2 regions of the Aliiglaciecola litoralis genome follow, and region 2 is predicted to be linked to the other one. Evidence: predicted binding sites of a transcription regulator. Region 2 holds the regulator's gene; the other holds the start of a gene.
The links. Region 2 encodes ArgR, which controls arginine synthesis, uptake and breakdown. Its sites were predicted from a motif close to ANTGAATANNTATTCANT; they were not measured.

Region 1: the regulator ArgR is predicted to act here: its motif matches at 6,142-6,159, upstream of gltA (citrate synthase).

The regions. Positions count from the first base shown of each region.
Region 1 is NZ_BAAAFD010000006.1:114,324-124,579, forward strand. Features, by position in the region: gene lhgO (L-2-hydroxyglutarate oxidase) at 1-1,191, shown strand, start outside; gene ABD036_RS11665 (mannose-1-phosphate guanylyltransferase/mannose-6-phosphate isomerase) at 1,312-2,730, shown strand; gene ABD036_RS11670 (phosphohexomutase domain-containing protein) at 2,742-4,190, shown strand; gene ABD036_RS11675 (DUF3429 domain-containing protein) at 4,276-4,698, opposite strand; gene gltA (citrate synthase) at 4,763-6,043, opposite strand; gene sdhC (succinate dehydrogenase, cytochrome b556 subunit) at 6,450-6,824, shown strand; gene sdhD (succinate dehydrogenase, hydrophobic membrane anchor protein) at 6,818-7,165, shown strand; gene sdhA (succinate dehydrogenase flavoprotein subunit) at 7,166-8,935, shown strand; gene ABD036_RS11700 (succinate dehydrogenase iron-sulfur subunit) at 8,950-9,660, shown strand; gene sucA (2-oxoglutarate dehydrogenase E1 component) at 9,843-10,256, shown strand, end outside.
Region 2 is NZ_BAAAFD010000016.1:15,871-26,126, forward strand. Features, by position in the region: gene ABD036_RS17885 (tetratricopeptide repeat protein) at 1-742, shown strand, start outside; gene ABD036_RS17890 (M28 family peptidase) at 723-1,670, shown strand; gene ABD036_RS17895 (2OG-Fe(II) oxygenase family protein) at 1,747-2,586, opposite strand; gene ABD036_RS17900 (NupC/NupG family nucleoside CNT transporter) at 2,729-3,958, opposite strand; gene udk (uridine kinase) at 3,994-4,629, opposite strand; gene ABD036_RS17910 (TonB-dependent receptor) at 5,040-8,156, shown strand; gene argR (transcriptional regulator ArgR) at 8,959-9,423, opposite strand; gene mdh (malate dehydrogenase) at 9,614-10,256, shown strand, end outside.

The DNA.
Region 1 (10,256 bases), on a different contig from region 2:
ACTGTAATCGGCGCTGGCATAGTGGGTGTGGCCACTGCTTGTGAGATAAAACGGCGTTTTCCGTCACTTTCTGTGATGATCCTAGAAAAAGAAACGTCGCCCGCTATGCACCAAACAGGGCGAAATTCAGGAGTTATCCACGCCGGAGTTTATTATCAACCTGGCAGTCTTAAAGCGAGGTTTTGTCAACAAGGTCTTAAAGATACGATTGCTTTTTGTCGACAGCACGCGATTCCATTTCAACAGTGTGGCAAGTTGATAGTAGCCACTAATTCGTTGGAGCGTAAAAGATTACATGACCTTTATCAAAGGTGTGAACAAAATGACTTGAGTCCAACTTTGCTAAGCAAGTCGATGTTATTGAAAAAGTCGCCCAATACATTAGGTGAAGAAGCCATTTTCATTGCCCAAACAGGAATTGTGGACTACCAAACACTGACGACTGTAATGCTCAATGAATTCTTGCAACTTGGTGGGGATGTAACATTCAATTTTCCACTGATTAAGGTCGAGCAGTTACAAACTAGCTGCGACTTACTAAGTCACCATGCGCGGATTAATTCAGGATTTGTTATTAACTGTACCGGTGTCATGACCGATCGCATCGCTACCATGTTCGACCTTGAGCTGGATTTTAGGATAGTGCCATTTAAGGGCGAGTACTTTCAACTGCCTGCCAAGTATAATCAAATTATTGATCATCTTATATACCCTGTACCGGATCCCAGCTTGCCGTTTCTAGGGGTTCACCTGACTAAAATGATTGATGGGTCAGTGACAGTTGGCCCCAACGCCGTGCTGGCCGCTGCCAGAGAAGGTTACCACAAATTCGATTTTAACCTTACCGATATGGCCGCTTCGTTTACTTTCCCCGGTTTCTGGCGTTTACTCAATCGTCATAAAAGCAGTGTCTGGGGTGAGCTTAAAAGTTCGCTGTCAAAACGAGAATATCTAAAACAAGTGCACAAATATTGTCCGCAGATCAAATACCACGAATTGTTGCCATACCGCAGTGGAATTCGTGCTCAGGCCGTTGCCAAAGATGGCGCGCTCATTCATGATTTTAAATTTATCCAAACCAACACCAGTTTGCACGTGTGTAATGCACCTTCTCCTGCCGCAACCTCTGCGATACCGATCGCATCAGAGATTGTCAATCGCATTGAAAATCAACTTAATACACAGAATTAGCTGCATTAGAGGGATTTTATGCATCTATTAGTTGATTACTGGGGATAGCTTTTATAGCATGCGCACATTGATTTAACAGGAAGCCGCGTCTTTTAATTCGGGGCAAAAAGGAACAGCAAAATGAAACCAGTAATTATGGCCGGTGGCTCTGGCAGTCGACTTTGGCCAAAATCACGCGCCGCTTTACCTAAGCAGTTTTTGGCATTAACCAATGAGCAAACCATGTTGCAAAATACCATCAGCCGTTTGGATGGTTTAGATATGGAACCTGCCATAGTCATTTGTAACGAAGCTCATCGTTTTTTGGTGGCTGAGCAGCTGCGCCAGCAAGAACGTCAAAATGGCGGCATTTTGCTCGAGCCAGTTGGCCGCAATACGGCCCCTGCGATTGCATTGGCGGCATTGCACGCGCAATTAGGCGGTGAAGATCCGGTATTATTGGTGCTAGCAGCAGATCACCTTATCAAAGACTCATCTGCGTTTCACAAAGCCATTGGACACGCACAAGAGCTTGCGGAGCAAGGCAAACTAGTGACCTTTGGCATAGTGCCAGATAGCCCCCATACTGGCTATGGCTATATTCGAAAAGGTGAACAATTAGACCAAGCTGAAACTGGTTTTTCGGTGTCGCAATTTGTTGAAAAACCCGATTTGGCGACAGCCAAAAAATATGTCGATAACGGTGACTACTTTTGGAATAGCGGCATGTTCATGTTTAAAGCCAGCCGCTACCTTGAAGAGCTGGAAAAGTTTGCACCGGACATTTTGTCGGTTTGCAAGCAGGCGATTTCAGCTGAGTCACATGATTTAGATTTTGTTCGTATTGACGCTGAAATCTTTGCCAGTTGTCCAGATGATTCGGTGGATTATGCCGTCATGGAAAAAACCCAAGACGCTGCCATGGTGCCGCTTGATGCTGGCTGGAACGATGTCGGTAGTTGGTCATCGTTGTGGGAAACAGCTGAGAATAAAGACAAGAAGGGTAACGCAACCGTAGGTGATGTGATGCTGTGCAATGTCAACAACAGCTATATCAACGCCGAGCAGCGATTGATTGCTGTGGTTGGTCTAGATGATGTGGTCGTGGTAGAAACTAAAGATGCCATTTTGGTGGCGAATCGCCATAAAGTGCAAGACATCAAAACCATTGTGAATGAACTCAAAGCGCAGAACCGTCCTGAATTTGAATTTCACCGTGAAGTATTCAGACCTTGGGGAAGTTACGATTCCATCGATAACGGAGAGCGCTTTCAAGTAAAACGCATCACCGTGAATCCGGGGGAGAAGTTATCGGTACAAATGCATCATCATCGTGCTGAGCACTGGATAGTGGTTTCAGGTACTGCCAAAGTCACCAACGGTGAAGAAACCTTTTTAGTCACTGAAAATGAATCAACCTATATTCCGATTGGCGTAATTCATGCTCTCGAGAACCCAGGCAAGGTGCCATTAGAGCTTATTGAGGTCCAATCAGGCAGTTATTTAGGGGAAGACGATATTGTGCGCTTCTCGGATCGTTATGGACGAACAGAAGGTTAAAGAGGCTAAGCATGAAGATAAGTTGTTTTAAGGCTTACGATATTCGAGGGCGCTTACTTGAGCAACTCGACGAGAACGTTGCCTACCGAATCGGTCGCGCGTTTGCCCAGTATTTGTCAGCGAAAACCGTGGTTGTCGGTGGGGATGTGAGACACACCTCCCAGCCGTTAAAATTAGCACTGTGTGCAGGCCTAATTGACGGCGGCGCTACTGTGACTGATTTAGGTATGACCGGTACCGAAGAGATTTATTTCGCGACTAAACATTTAGGTGTAGACGGTGGGATAGAGGTTACTGCCAGCCACAACCCAATTGATTACAACGGCATGAAACTGGTGAAAGCCGACTCCAAACCCATCAGTGGCGATACAGGGTTGTTTGCAATTAAAGAAATTGCTGAACAATATGACCAACAAGACGTAGATAATCGCTTACAACATTACTCACATGAGCGAGCAACTGACGAGGCGTTTTTGCAAGGCCGCGGCAGTGTTGTCATCGAAAAGCTAAAGAGTTCTCAACAGTATCAACAGCAAAGTTGCATGCCAGACTACGTAGCACACATGTTAACTTACATTGATGTTGGAAAATTAAAACCGCTTAAGTTGGTAGTCAATGCGGGCAATGGTGCAGCAGGAAAAGCGTTAGACGCGATTGAAAATAAACTTAATGCACTAGGTGCGCCAATTGAATTTATCAAAGTGCATCATCAACCCGATGGTGATTTCCCCAACGGGATCCCTAATCCATTATTACCAGAGAGTCGCGCTGATACGGCAAAAGTCGTGATTGATAATAACGCCGATATGGGGATTGCATGGGACGGTGATTTTGATCGCTGTTTTTTGTTTGATGAGCAGGGTGATTTTGTTGAGGGTTATTACATTGTTGGCCTCTTAGCCAAAGCGTTCTTGGACAAAGACAGTCATAACAAAATAATTTATGACCCCAGAGTGTATTGGAACACCGAAGATATTGTTAAACAGGCTGGCGGTACTCCGATAAAAAGTAAAACGGGACATGCTTTTATCAAGGAGCGAATGCGCTCTGATGACGCGGTCTACGGTGGCGAGATGAGTGCACATCACTATTTCAGAGACTTTGCTTACTGTGATTCCGGTATGATCCCTTGGTTGTTAGTGGCAGAGTTATTATGCACATCAGGACAACCACTGTCTGAATTGGTGAAAGCACGCATTGCTGCTTTTCCATCCTCTGGTGAGATAAACAGTCTGTTAAAGGATGCCGATGCGGCATTGCAGCGAGTGATTGATACATACAAGTCCGACGCGATTGTTATAGATGACACTGATGGTGTGGGATTTGAGTTTGAAAATTGGCGATTTAATTTGCGCAAATCGAATACCGAACCGGTAATACGATTAAATGTTGAATCACGTGCAGACATTGCCTTGATGCAACAAAAAACCGCTGAACTATTGGCCATTATTCGCGCTTAATATCCGCTATTTTATGCATTGTCTTTGAGGCAGCGGATCATGAGCATTTCATGATTGCGCTGCCAGCTCATAACATAAAAGCAACTTAGCGATTTTGCAATACCAACCAAATCATCATTAAATGGCCACCAATAGTGACCGCAGTCAGTCGTACCCGCAATGAAATATACCAGCTAGGACTGTCCAACGTGCGCAGCTCAAATACCAGTATCAATAAAAATGCAATGCTCAGCACAATTAATGCTGCAAAAGGCGGCACGATAATTAAGCACAGCCAACCTATCAGACTGGGCAGCATCGACCAATAAAGCTGTTTGACCGGTTTGTTCTGGCTGATCCCTTCATGCCATAAAATGCCACCAAGAAAAGAAAGAATAATGGCGGAGTATTGCGTGAAGTAAGAAATCCCTTCGAAGTAAGAAACGTTTCCCCACAGTATATAAAACGGTAAAGCAATAAAGGGTATTAACCCTGCGTATCCTAGTATTCGGCTATGGTAATTAAGCATTGAATTGTCCTAAAGCGAAATAAAAATAGCGCCAATAGGCGCTATTTTTTAGACTAGAAAAAGTCTATTTTTTGATTGGGTTATATTTGCGTTGTACCTCACCGGTATACAACTGTCGAGGACGACCAATCTTCTGTCCTTTCTGACTAAGCATTTCATGCCAGTGAGAAATCCAACCAACGGTTCTTGCTAGTGCGAAGATACAGGTAAACATATTCGTCGGAATACCGATTGCTTTAAGAATAATGCCTGAATAAAAATCAACATTCGGGAATAGTTTTTTCTCAGCGAAGTAGGGGTCGCTAAGCGCAATCTTCTCTAACTCCATCGCTACGTTTAACAATGGATCATCGATGTTTAACTCTTCAAGTACTTCATGACAACTCTCACGCATTACCGTAGCGCGCGGGTCAAAGTTTTTATAAACACGGTGACCAAAGCCCATCAATCTGAATGAGTCATTCTTATCTTTAGCACGAGCGATAAATTCTGGAATTCGATCCACTGAGCCAATTTCTTGGAGCATATTTAAGCATGCTTCATTAGCGCCACCGTGAGCAGGTCCCCACAGAGAGGCCACACCAGCAGCAATACATGCGTATGGGTTAGCACCGGAAGAGCCAGCTAATCTGACCGTTGATGTCGATGCGTTTTGCTCATGATCGGCATGCAAAGTGAATATGCGATCCATAGCTCTGGCTACAGCTGGACTGATGACATAGTCTTCTGCCGGAACAGAAAACATCATGTTAAGGAAGTTTTCAGCATAAGAAAGGCTATTTTTGGGGTACACAAACGGTTGACCAATACTGTACTTGTAGCACATGGCGACAAGCGTAGGCATTTTTGCAACCAGTCGATACGCACTTCTAAGACGCTGTTCTGGATCAACTATGTCTAGATCATCATGGTAAAAACTGGCAAGCGCACCGACTGTGCCACAAAGCATCGCCATTGGGTGAGCGTCGCGTCTGAAACCGCGGAAGAAATTAGTCACTTGGTCATGCACCAATGTATGGTGGGTTATGGTGTTTTTAAAGTCTGCATATTCTTCAGAAGTCGGTGTCTTGTCATGCAACAGCATGTAGCACACTTCAATGTAATCTGCATCGCGGGCTAGCTCTTCAATTGAATAGCCACGGTGCAACAGTATTCCTTTCGCTCCATCGATAAAGGTAATTGACGACTCGCATGAACCAGTAGCCATAAAACCAGGATCAAAAGTGAAATACCCACTGGCGCCTAAAGCGCGAACATCTATTACATCATGTCCAGCAGTTCCCGATAGGATCGGAAGCTCTATTTCTTTATCACCTACTTTTAAAATGGCTTTCTGCTCTGCCATAAGATGTTCTCCTCAGACTAAATCTTTAGTCGTTAAGTAAAAATAAATTAACGACGACGAAAAAAAGTGTCGCTATTTGTACTGATAAAGTCCATTCAAGTCAATTTTAATGCATGAATGCTTAATATATATTCTGATTATGGACGTTCAGTATACGTTAAAAATGAAAACAACGATTTATCCTTTGTTAATAAAGAACAAAAATTGTAATTAATCAAAACGCTGGATATACTTTGACGCGTGAAATGAATAAAAATTGCTTAGTTGTTAAAGGTTTAATAGATGCTTTACAGGCCATTAACAATTGAACCAAAATCGCTTGACTGCGTATTCATTATAAAAAGGTTAAAGTGAACAACTTTAAAACACCAAAAGTATAATCCCTACGATAATACAGGCTCATAAAGTGAAAAAACAAAGACCAGTAAACCTGCAACTCAATACTATAAGTTTTCCACCTTCAGCTATCGTCTCTATTTTACACCGTGTTACGGGTGTGGCGATGTTCTTTGCTCTGATGTTTGTGATCTGGGCATGGGCTGTTTCAGTTAATTCTTTGGAGGGCTTCAATCATGTGCAAGAAGTCATGGCTGGACCCTTTGGCAAGTTTGTCGCCATAGGCACAATTTCAGCGCTGACTTATCACATACTTGGCGGACTTCGTCATGTAGTGATGGACTTCGGACATTGGGAAGAAATTAACTCTGGGAACAATAGCGCAGTAGCGACCATCGTTTTGTGGTTAGTACTAACAGTGGTAGTGGGGATCGTATTATGGTAACAAACCAAGCTAGTTTAAAACGTGATGGGGTACAAGACTATGTCACCCTTCGCGCAACAGCGTTAATCATCACGCTATTTTCTGCTTACATGACATATTTTTTTATTGTTACGCCTGAAGTGACATTTGCTGTTTGGAGAGACTTATTCTCTGGTATGTTCATGAAAGTTTTCACGCTCGCGACCCTGGTTGCCATCATGTTTCATGTACGCATCGGTCTCTGGCAAGTTTTGACAGATTATGTCAAAGCAGCAGCATTACGCGCAACGTTGCAATATATTCTTAATATAATTGCTTTCGTATACGTTGCAGTTGGTTTATTTGTTTTGTGGGGTGTTTAAGTGAGTATTCCAGTTCATGAGTTCGACGCAGTTGTTGTAGGTGCAGGTGGTGCAGGTATGCGCGCCGCGTTGCAAATTTCCGAGTCCGGAAAATCCTGCGCACTACTGTCTAAAGTGTTTCCAACCCGCTCACATACTGTTTCCGCTCAAGGTGGAATTACAGTGGCCCTGGGTAATGCCCATGAAGATAATTGGGAATGGCATATGTATGACACGGTCAAAGGCTCCGATTATATCGGTGACCAAGACGCGATTGAATATATGTGTAAAACAGGTCCTGAAGCCATTATCGAAATGGAGAACATGGGGTTACCTTTTTCACGCTTTGAAAATGGCAAAATCTATCAACGCCCATTTGGTGGTCAATCGCAAAACTTTGGTGGCGAGCAAGGTGCCAGAACAGCCGCTGCCGCTGACCGTACAGGTCACGCATTGCTGCATTTGCTTTATCAACAAAATGTAAAAAATAAAACCAAAGTGTTTAGCGAGTGGTATGCACTTGATTTGGTCAAAAATGCCGATGGTGATGTTGTAGGTTGCACCGCAATTGACATTGAGTCGGGTGAGGTCGTTTATTTCAAATCTAAAGCCGTGGTGTTAGCCACCGGTGGTGCTGGGCGTATTTACGCATCAACCACAAATGCTCACATCAACACTGGTGATGGCGTAGGCATGGCGTTGCGCGCAGGTGTGCCTGTGCAAGACATGGAAATGTGGCAGTTCCACCCAACTGGTATTGCAGGAGCCGGAACCTTGGTAACTGAAGGTTGTCGTGGTGAAGGCGGTTACCTGTTAAATAAAGACGGTGAACGTTTCATGGAACGTTACGCGCCTAATGCTAAAGACTTAGCTGGTCGTGATGTTGTAGCACGCTCGATGATGACTGAGATCAGAGAAGGTCGAGGATGTGAAGGTCCGTGGGGCACCCATATTAAACTGAAACTCGATCACTTAGGTAAAGAAGTGCTTGAGTCTCGCTTGCCCGGTATCCTTGAGTTATCCAGAACCTTTGCACACGTTGATCCGGTTAAAGAACCTATTCCTGTTATTCCAACTTGCCACTATATGATGGGTGGGATACCAACCAATGTTGATGGACAGGCAATAGGAATTGATAAAGACGGTAAAGAAAAACCCATCGGTGGATTATTTGCCTGTGGTGAGATCGCTTGCGTGTCGGTTCACGGCGCAAACCGCTTAGGCGGTAACTCACTGTTAGATTTAGTTGTATTTGGTCGCGCTACTGGTTTGCACCTTGGTAAAGCCATTGATCAAATCGAATCCAAAGATGCAACCCAAACTGAAATTGATCAAGCCTTAGTGCGCTTCAACCGTTGGGAAAGCTCTGAAGTAGGTAAAGGCGAAGACCCAGTACAAATCAAGAAAGATTTGCAAAAATGCATGCAGTTAAACTTCTCTGTATTTAGAGAAGGGGACGCGATGGCAGAGGGCTTGGCCGAGCTTAAAGAAATACGTCAACGTCTACAAAATGCCCGTTTAGACGATAAGAGTAGTGATTTTAATACTCAGCGAATTGAGTGTTTAGAATTAGATAACTTGATGGAAACGGCATATAGCACTGCAGTTGCTGCGAACTTCAGAACCGAAAGTCGTGGTGCGCACAGTCGCTTCGATTTCCCTGATCGCGATGATAGCAACTGGTTATGTCACTCAGTTTATTTGCCTGATTCAGAGTCTATGATTAAGCGTGATGTAAACATGACGCCTAAATTGCGTGAAGCTTTCGCACCGAAAGCCAGAACCTACTAATTGGAGTAACGACGATGCAACTTACTTTTTCTATTTATCGTTACAACCCAGACGTTGATAACGCGCCGAGAATGCAAGAATACAAGTTAGAAGTGGAAGAGGGCCAAGACATGATGGTGCTTGATGCACTTATCGCGTTAAAGGAAACCGATCCTACGCTATCATTCCGTCGTTCTTGCCGAGAGGGTGTGTGTGGTTCTGATGGCGTGAACATGAACGGTAAAAATGGCCTAGCGTGTATCACCCCTTTGTCTGCACTTGGCAAGGGTAAAATCACAGTTCGTCCATTACCAGGATTACCGGTAGTACGTGATTTGGTGGTTGATATGAGTCAGTTTTATACTCAATACGAGAAGATAAAGCCGTTCCTAATCAATGACGACAATCATCCGCCGGCAAGAGAATTTCTGCAATCACCGGAAGAACGCGCTAAGCTTGACGGACTTTATGAATGTATCTTGTGTGCATGTTGTTCAACATCATGCCCTTCATTCTGGTGGAACCCAGACAAATTTATTGGTCCTGCGGGATTGTTGCACGCCTATCGCTTTTTGATCGATAGTCGCGACACAGCAACCGATGAGCGCTTGAACGATCTGGATGATGCGTTTAGTGTGTTCAGATGCCACGGTATAATGAACTGTGTTAGTGTTTGTCCGAAAGGACTAAACCCGACCAAAGCAATCGGTCAGATTAAGTCTATGCTATTGCAGCGGGCTGTTTAGTAAAGTCATCTTGAATAAGCAATATTTAATTTGATTTCGAGTCTAAATAGCCATCCTAACAAGGGTGGCTTTTTTGCTTAAAAAAATGCACCAAAAGGGTTAAATTATACAGCCCTAATATTTATGGATATTGGTCAATGGCAGATATCCAGTTGTGAGCCTTACTTTTACAAGGGACAATAATGCAACAAAGCGTGATGAAAGCATGGTGGGACTCATCCCACATGGCTGGCGGCAACGCTGCTTATATAGAAGAACTCTATGAAGCCTATTTGGAAGACGCAAATAGCGTTTCGCAGCAATGGCGTAGCATTTTCGATAATTTACCTAAAGTCGAGGGTGTTGAACTAGACACCAATCACTCTGTAATCCGAGAACAATTCAAAGCAATGGCCGCACTTGGGCCTGCTGCCCGGGCTGGCGCTAGTCAGTCTGCGCCTGCTGCTGTAGGTGATGATAAGCAAGTTAAAGTGCTGCAACTTATTAATGCTTATCGTTTTCGAGGTCATCAACACGCTAATCTTGATCCGCTCGATTTGTGGAAGCAAGAACGTGTGAGAGATCTTGAACTGTCTCATCACTCTTTGGCAGAAAAA
Region 2 (10,256 bases):
TCGCAGAGAAGGCTACAGCCTACTAAATGGCCACATTAATTTGCAAATATTACCTCGCGATCCAGGTGTGATCCATTTGCTCAGTGATGGTTATGAAGTCGACTTCGACCCGCAAACCAGTCGTAACAATTTCCCCAAGAAGTTTGTCCAAAAAAATACTGTCATGGCGATGTATTATAATAATAAAGGTGCCGATGCGCTTTTATCTAATTCCTATACCAAATCCTACGCTTACTTTAGAGCGGCTGCTAAACAGGCGCCTAATTTTGAATCTACCTGGGTTAACTTAGGTATTCTTTATCGCATTGGTGGACATTATGAGTCAGCCGAAAAGGCATATATGCATGCTATTCAAATGGATGAAGACAACCTTACAGCATGGGAAAATTTAGCGTATTTATACGAATATACTGGGCGCCATCAAGAATCTGCTGCTATCGCTGGTAGGGTGGAGCGCAAGCGCGACGACAATCCTTTTTATCACTTTATTTTGGGCGAGCAGGAGTTTGATAGTGGTAACTTTGACTTGGCGCTGAGACACTATCGCGACGCGCTTAGAATTGATAAAAGCAAACACGAAATCTACTTTGGCTTGGCTAAAACCTATTATGAGATGGGAGATGTAAGCCGTAGTCAATTGTATTTTAAAAAAGCCAGAGATAGGTCTCGTAATGATCAGGACCAAGAAAAGTATCAAGGCAAGTTAGATCTAATCAGTCGACATGACGACAAGAGTATTTAAGTTATGTTGTTGGTTACTCCTGTGCGCTCCCACATCCTATGCAAAGGAGTGTGATCAATACCATCATTCTAACCGCATCAAATCGGTTCAACTTTGGGCCGATTTCAATTTCCTCGCATCTGATTATCTAGAAGGCCGCAAAACTCAAACTCATGGAGCGCAATTAGCACGAGAGTATATTCAAAAGCGATTTAGTCAGATTGGATTGCTGAGATTTGATATAAATTCAGGTTTCTTATCACCTTTTGTGTATCAAAAACACTTTACTAAGGTCGAAGGTGTCAATGTGGTCGGTTATCTACCGGGGAGTAAGTCCCCTGAGAGTTATATTGTTGTAACTGCCCATTATGATCATTTAGGCAAACAGGGACGAAAAATCTTTAACGGCGCGGATGATAATGCCTCTGGTGTCGCTGCGATACTCAGTATCGCTGCTGCCTTATCGATAAACCGCCCTCAACATTCCGTAATATTCGTCGCCACTGATTCCGAAGAAAAAGGACTTTATGGTGCCAAGGCCTTTGTGCAAAACCCGCCTATCGATCTGAGTAAAATTAAAGCTAATTTAAATTTGGATATGCTGTCTCAACATCGAGGCAAAAATCGCCTATATGTATCTGGTTCGCGCCATTTCCCAAACTATCAAACGTTAATTCGACAGGCTAAGGAGCAAGCTGGTTTATGTTTGGTGTCGGGTCACCGCTCAGTGCAACGAGGATCAGTTGCTGGACAGCGACAAAGTTGGCGTAAAGCAAGTGATCATGCTGCTTTTACCAACGCCAGTATACCGGCGATTTTTATTGGCGTCAGTGAGCACGCTTACTATCATACTGAGCAAGATACTGTCGATAAAACACGGCCGGAGTTCTTTTTTGCGGCAGTGGATACCAGCCTCAAGATTTTACGCTTGGTCGACGAATTAGAATAACGTTATTCAGAGAGGAAAGTTGGCATTGGCGTGAACTTAAATAACACGGCCCGCTAAACACGGGCCGAATTTGGAGTTAAGCGACACCTAACTCACGCAGGCGTTCTTTCAAATAGCTATCAGCAGTGTGTCTTTCAGACAACACGACATCCGGACGTGGATGCAAAAATAGCGGTAACGAAATACGTGACTTGGTCATATCCGCACCAGCAGGGTTGATCACTCGGTGGCTAGTGGACGGGAAATAACCGCCTGAGGCTTCTTGCAACATGTCGCCAATGTTAATGATCAAATTTCCGAAGTCGCTAGGTACATCAAGCCATTCATTACCAGTGCCTTTTACTTGTAACCCAGGCTCATTGGCAGCGGGTAATATGGTCAATAAATTGATATCTTCATGGGCCGCGGCGCGAATCGCATCCGGCTCTTCATCACCTGTTAAAGGCGGATAATGTAAAACCCGTAACAAGGTTTGGTTGCTGTCTTTGATCATATTAGATAACGGCTGGCTATATAGCTTGGCAACTTCTTCAGGCGAGTGTTTCTCAACCCAGTTAAGGAGCTCTGTGGCTAAATCAGTGGCCGCTTGATAATAATCAGCTAACTCTTGCTTTAATTCAGGTGGACATTTTCCCCAAGGGTAATAATGAAAATACTCTTTAATATCTTTTTTCTTAAACCCTTTGGCCGTTTCGGACACTGTGGTGGGGAAAAAACCATCTTGGGTTTCTCTATCAAACACATAGTTGTCTTTTTCAGCTGAATCGAAAAACTCCTGCCAATTAGCATATATCGAGGTCACCGATTTTTGCGAAATAGGATGATTTTTAAGTACCCCAAATCCGGTAGAACGCAAGCTCTCAACAAACAATTTATCTGCATTGGGTGCAGCATAATCAACGGCTTCTAATTTCATAATATGTCCTGTCTACTACGGTTGTTGCCAACCTGTTTATACTTTAATTCTTTTCACTCAGGTTGCTAATAACGATACATTCAACTATCGGTATTCTAGGCTCAACCTGAGGCTTAATTTTTAGATTCTCAACTTGACTTACTTAAGACACAACCTGTGCAACGCTCAAACCTATAAATAGCCCCGCTAATGCGCCACTCATAAGGTTGGCTAAGGTTGCAGCTACAACTGCTCTTAAGCCTAACTGGGCGATTTCCTTGCGTCTGGTTGGTGCCAGTGCACCTATACCACCCATCAAAATGGCGATAGACGAAAAGTTAGCGAAGCCACACAAAGCAAAGGTGACAATTGCTTGTGACTTAATTGACATTTGATCTTGATATTTAACAAAATCCAAATAAGCAACGAACTCGTTAACCACCATTTTCTGACCGATAAAGCTACCCGCTAAATTGGCTTCACTCCATGGTACCCCTAGCACCCAAGCTAATGGCTGGAACATATAGCCTAAGATCATTTGGAAGCTCAGACTTCCGTGACCGAACCAACCGCCAATCCCGCCGATCAACCCATTTAGTATGGCAATTAAGGCAATAAATGCGAGTAACATTGCACCCACGTTGACTGCTAGCTTTAAGCCTGAGGCGGCGCCAGTAGCTGCAGCGTCAAATATGTTGGCATAATCATTATCGTCGTCTTTTAACTCTTCTAGCTCGTTTTTAACGGTTTCGGTTTCAGGCATGATCAGTTTTGCCATTAACAACCCACCTGGTGCCGCCATAAAACTTGCAGCCAGCAAGAATTTTATATCCACACCTAGCTGCGCGTAACCGACCATCACAGCACCTGCAATGGAGGCTAGTCCGCCGACCATCACCGCAAACAGTTCAGAGCGCGTCATAGCGGGAATAAAAGGTTTCACCACCAAAGGTGCTTCGGTCTGACCAACAAAAATATTCGCCGCAGCTGACATTGACTCGGGGCGACTGGTCCGTAGTGCTAGTTGCAATAAGCCGCCAATCAAGCGAATAACCCAACGCATAATACCTACATGATAAAGCACCGCGATCAATGACGAGAAAAAGATAATGGCTGGCAAAACGTTAAACGCAAAAATGAATCCCAGTGATTTATCACCCACCGGGCCAAAAATGAAATTTATACCTTCTTGACCGTATTCTAATAAACGCTGAACGCCAACAGACATACTCAACAGCGCTTCTTTTCCGGCAGGTACGTACAATATAAATGCACCGAGGGACGCTTGAATGGCGAATGCGCCACCCACCGTTCGCCAATTAATCGACTTTTTATGCGCCGACAGGCCATATGCAATGGCAATGAGAACGGCAATGCCAAGTAAACTGATCATGATGGTTCCTTTTTCTTATTATTATAGGTAGCCGCTTAGCCGTTATTTTTACCTAAGGCTTGCTGTATATGGGATTTAATTACATCCAAAGCAATATAATTTTCGCCTCCTTGGGTGACGATAACATCCGCTGTAAATCGACTCGGTGCAATAAACTGGTGGTACATTGGTTTTACGGTGCTTTCGTATTGGTTAGCCACAGACTCTAACGTACGTCCGCGTTCTGCGATATCACGTTTGATTCGTCTTAAAAGGCAAATATCCAGTGGCGTGTCTACGAAAATCTTAACGTCATATAAAGGCTCAAGTTCAGGGCTTGCAAGCAACATGATCCCTTCAACAATGATAACCGGTGCAGACTCCAATATTTCACGTTGTTGTAACCGCGTATGAGTCTTATAACAATAGGTAGGGTATTCAATCGATTTCCCTTCCTTTAATTGGTTTAAATGATCCACCAGTAGCTCATGTTCAAAGGCGCGAGGATGGTCGTAGTTATTTTTTTCACGTTCGTGCATAGGTAAGTGATCTTGCGCACGATAGTAGTGATCCTCACGCAAAATTTGCACCGGACGACCTTCCTGTTCAAATTCTTTGAGCAGGTTTTCAGTAAACAACGATTTGCCAGAACCTGAAGCACCAGCAATTGCAATAATAAGTGGAGTAGCCATTTCGACCTTGAAGCAATAAAAAACTGGTCAAAAGATACCAGTGATGGCCAAAAAAGTCAGTCTCAAAAAAAAATTAATATGAATTTTACGTAAAAAGCAGTATAAAAAGCATACTAGACTAGTTGGTCAAGTATCTATGTGACTGTTTAGTCAGGATTTTATTTGTTTACCGTTAAATTTGTGTTGACCAAATGGTCAGAAATGTTAACAAAAGGTTGCAATTCTGTGCTTTAGGTTATTGCTACGATTAAATATTAATGCTGACATAGTGATCATAAAAGTGTAATAATTAGGCTGGTACAATCTGTTTTTAAATTTTTTAAGAGCCGTGTTATGTGAAGCAGCGCTACAAGACTGCGAACATTTTTCGGTTCAACAGAAAAGAACACACTCTACTTAGGAAACACACAATGTTTAAAAAAACCAAACTGAATCGCATTGCGATTGCAGTAGCAATGTCTGTCGGCATGTCTACCGCGGCAATGGCTCAGGAAACTTCTTCCGGAATTGCCGGTACAATATTAACACCTACCGGAGCTCCTGCTGCAGGAACAACAATCACAATCGTCCACGTCCCATCTGGAACATCCAAAACGGTTGAAGTGAACAATGCTGGTACTTTCAGCGCTAAAGGTTTACGTGTTGGTGGACCATACAACATAATTGTTGATTCAAATGTTTACCAAGACACGACAGTAAACGATGTATATCTTAACTTGGGTGAGCAATTTTCCCTTGATGTTGCATTAACTGAAGATCAACAACTAGAAAGTATTCTAGTTACAGCATCATCTGTAAGTACGTCAGTATTTGGTGAAACAGGTCCTTCTTCAAACTTTAACTTGTCTGATTTGGAAAATGCACCTTCGATCAACCGTGACATAAATGATGTTATTCGTGCTGACCCAAGAATTTACATCGATGAAAGTTTTAACGATGCAGTACAGTGTGGCGGCGCAAGCCCTCGTTTTAACAGCTTAACCCTTGATGGTGTGCGTTTAAACGATTCATTTGGTTTGAACAGCAACGGTTACCCAACTGAGCGTATGCCTTTCTCATATGATGCGATTGAGCAGGTAACGGTTGAATTAGCACCTTTTGATGTTCAGTACGGTGGTTTCACTGCGTGTAACATCAATGCGGTGACAAAGTCAGGTACTAATGAAGTACATGGAAGCTTATTCTTCGATTACACCAGCGACTCTTTCCGTGGTGACGAAGTTGAAGGTGAGCAACAAGATAACGGTAACTACACAGAAAAGCGTTATGGCTTTAACGTTGGTTTGCCTCTTATCAAAGACACGTTATTTTTATTCGCTTCATATGAAAAACTTGAAGGCGCACAACTTTTTGGCTACGACGCGTTAGGCAGTCGTGTTTCTCAAGCTGATATTGACCGTGTAACAGAAATCGCAAGTCGTGTTTACGGCTACGATGTTGGCGGTATGCCAGGCAGTGCTCCAATTGAAGATGAAAAGCTATTGTTAAAGCTGGATTGGAACATTAATGATGACCACCGTGCTTCATTAGTATACAACTGGAACGACGGTGCAAGCTTGAGCCAGTCTGACGGTGGGTCTAGTCGCCTATCTCTTTCTAATCACTTCTACGAGCGTGGCGCTGAGATAAGTTCTTATGTTGCTTCTTTGTATTCTGATTGGTCTGACGATTTCTCTACTGAAATACGCATTGGTAAAACTGACCTAGACAACCGTCAAAACTCAATCGATGCGGCCTCAGGGTTTGCTGAAGTACAGATTTCTACTCCTGATAGAGGAACTATTTATATTGGTCCTGATGACTCTCGTCAATCTAATGACCTGAACTGGGATAACGTTACTTTTAAAATCGCAGGTACTTACTATGCTGATGAGCATACGATTACTGCGGGTGTTGAGTATGAAAAATTAAATGTTTTCAACCTCTTCATGCAGCACACTGTGGGTGAATATCGTTTCCGTTCAATTGATCAATTCGAGTCAGGCGACGTAGACCGTATTTACTACAACAACTCTGCGGGCACCAACAACCCAGCTGATGCTGGTGCATCATTCTCTCAAACGACAAAAACATTTTATATCCAAGATGATTTTGATTTGTTTGATGATGTTCAAATGATGGTTGGCCTTCGCTACGACGTATACGGTTCAGGTGATCAACCAACCTTTAACCGTAACTTCGCGTCACGTTATGGCTTCTCAAACACGGCAAATGTTGATGGTTTATCATTAATGCAGCCTCGTGTTGGCTTTAACTGGGCAGTAGCTGAAAACTTAGAAGTACGCGGTGGATTTGGTCGTTACTCAGGCGGTAACCCAAATGTTTGGATTTCAAATGCATATTCAAATGACGGCGTTACTAACATTGGTGTGCGTGAGCGTGAAATCGGTGATTTCGATTCATTGTTTGACATCGCTCTAAGTGGTGAAGGTCGTCCAATTTATGACGTCCCTCAAGCTATGTTCGACGCTGTAGCTAATACTCAAATTGGTGATGGAGACGGTGGTGTAAATGCAACCGATCCTAACTTCAAGATCCCTCATGAGTGGAAATACGCATTAGGTGCTACTTACATCTTCGCTGATGATTATGTGTTACAAGCTGACTTAATGATCACTGAGAAGAAAAACTCTGCAATCATCCGTGACTTAGCATTGGTTGACTCTGGCGCTGACGCACCAGATGGACGTCCATTGTACGAAGCAACTAATGGTCGTCGTGCAGGTAACGACCTTATGTTGACTAATGTCTCTGGCGAAGATGCAGAATCTAAAGTTTTGTCTTTATCAGTAAGCAAAACTTACGATAACGGTATCGACGCAAGCTTTGCTTATGCGTTCACTCGTGCAACTGATGTTAACCCTATGACGAGTGCGGTGGCGTTTTCTAACTTCACTAACGTAGCGGTATCAGATGTTAACAATCCAACGTTAGCCACTTCTGATTATGAAATACGTCATCGTTTCACTATGAACCTTAGTTATGCTAAAGAGTTTATGGATGGCTACGATACTCGTTTCAGCTTATTTGGAACAGCTAACGAAGGCAGCCCAATCTCTTATACATTCACAGATGCAAGAATGTTTACGGATGCTAACAACTACAGAAGCTTGATTTATGTTCCTAACGAAAATGACTCAAATGTTGTTTACGGTCCTGATTTCGACCAAGCAGCATTCAACGACTTCATCGCGGCTGAAGGTCTAAACCGTGGTGGCATCATGGCTCGTAACTCTGTTGCAGCAGACTGGTGGGTTAAATTTGATGTTCGCGTTGAGCAAGAGCTTCCTGGCTTCATGGAAGGTCACTCGGCTAGTGCATTTATCGTAGTTGAAAACTTGGGCAATCTATTGAACGACGACTGGGGCGTATTTAAGCAAGGTTCTTTCCCTGCCGATGACGTTATCAGTGCATCAATCAATGATCAGAACCAATACGTTTACGAATCATTTAACAACTCACCGCAGAGCTTCAACCGCAATGCGTCTTCGTGGGAAATCCGCGCAGGTGTTAAATACAAGTTCTAATAACATTAGTTATTATGCGTAAATGCAAAAACCGGTCACTCACCTGACCGGTTTTTTTATGTCTTAGAATCTTACTTTTATCAAATCCCCTCACTTTATTTGCTAGCGAAGTGAGCGGTCCCGTAGATTGTGAAATAACGTGGACAGGCATGATAAATAACGTGGACAGGCATGATTATGATGACATAACGTGGACAGGCATCAATATTCACCGCTATTAGCTCTTGTATTCACATTAGAACGATCAACCACTTGAAAGCCTTATCGTGGACAGGCACCAATATTCACGGCTATCGAAATAACGTGGACAGGCATGATTATGATGACATAACGTGGACAGGCATCAATATTCACCGCTATTAGCTCTTGCATTCACATTAGAACGATCAACCACTTGCAAAGAACAAAAGTAGTCATTTCAGTTTGGTAGTTTAGGTGGGTGTCCACGTTAAGTTTTTATGAGCATATAAAATTCAGACTTTAAAGCTTTGTCGCTAACCTCTCTATCCCTTAGCGTAACGGCGTTTATTTCTTGTTTAACGATGGGTGTCCACATTAATGCAATTTCGGTTTGGTAGTTTAGGTGGGTGTCCACACTAATGCATAACGATGGGTGTCCACTTTATGAGATTTCACAACGGTGGGGCCTTCGTTGATTGTTAGGTAATCGGAATCCAAGCCTTTTCCCAAGCACTGATTTATCTTGGAGTTTGAGCCTGGATTTTTACTGGGAGTAACTTCAGATGTGCGGTGATATTAGTTTGTTGTGTTTTTTGTTTATTATATAGCAGCCATTTATTGTTTATACGTTCTCAAATAAGGCTTCTACTTTTCGCAAGGTGTCTTCGATATTACTGACATCCGCAGGAGCTATAAAAATAGTGTCATCACCTGCAATCGTGCCTAATACGCCGTCTTTCTGGCTAAGTGAGTCGAGCAGGCGGGCTATCAGTTGGGCAGCGCCAGGACTGGTGCGAATAATGACCATGACATTATTGTGCATAATGTCTAAAACTAATTGTTTTAGCGGGCTTTTCGCCGTGGGCATGCCCATTTCTGGAGGCAGACAATAAACCATGTCACCACGAGCGTTTCTAGTGCGTACAGCACCAAATTTGCTAAGCATACGCGAGACCTTAGACTGGCTTATACTGCCGAATCCTTGTTCTTTTAAGGCATCAACAATCTCGCCTTGAGAGCCAAAACTTTCCGTTTTAAGGATCTCTTTAAACGCTTTAATCAGTTCTTCTTGTTTATTATTCGACATGCCACCCTCACTATTAACTGCTATAGTTTGACACAATCTTTTCAGGGTAGGTAGTTATCTGGTCGATCAAACAGTTGAATACTCGATTTGATGCCCATATATTGCTCTACTAACGTGTTCAATTTGTAATTTAGTTCGGCTTACATTAGTGTTTGCCGTCGATTTTTATTATTCCCCACAGGAGACAACTATGAAAGTAGCGGTATTAGGTGCTGCAGGCGGTATTGGTCAGGCCCTTTCCCTTTTATTAAAAACTCAACTTCCCGCTGGTTCTGAATTGGCTTTGTATGATGTCGCGCCCGTTGTTCCTGGTGTAGCCGTTGACTTGAGCCACATTCCAACCGACGTTAAAGTGGAAGGTTTTGGCAAAGATGATCTTGGTGCTGCGCTACAAGGCTCTGACATCGTACTTATTCCTGCTGGTGTGCCTCGTAAGCCCGGTATGGATCGCTCCGATTTATTTAATATCAACGCTGGTATCGTGAAAAACTTGGTTGAGGCGATTGCTGATAATTGTCCTGAAGCCTGTACGTGTATTATTACTAACCCAGTTAATACAACTGTCGCCATTGCAGCAGAAACTTTAAAAGCCAAAGGCGTTTATAACAAGAACAAATTGTTCGGTGTGACTACGCTTGACGTAATCCGTTCTGAAACTTTTGTTGCTGAATTAAAAGGACTGAGCACTACTAGCGTCCATGTTCCTGTGATTGGCGGTCATTCTGGTACAACTATTTTGCCATTGTTGTCGCAAGTTGAAGGTGTTAATTTCAGCGATGAAGAAGTAGCAAGCCTAACGCACCGCATTCAAAATGCCGGTACCGAAGTGGTTG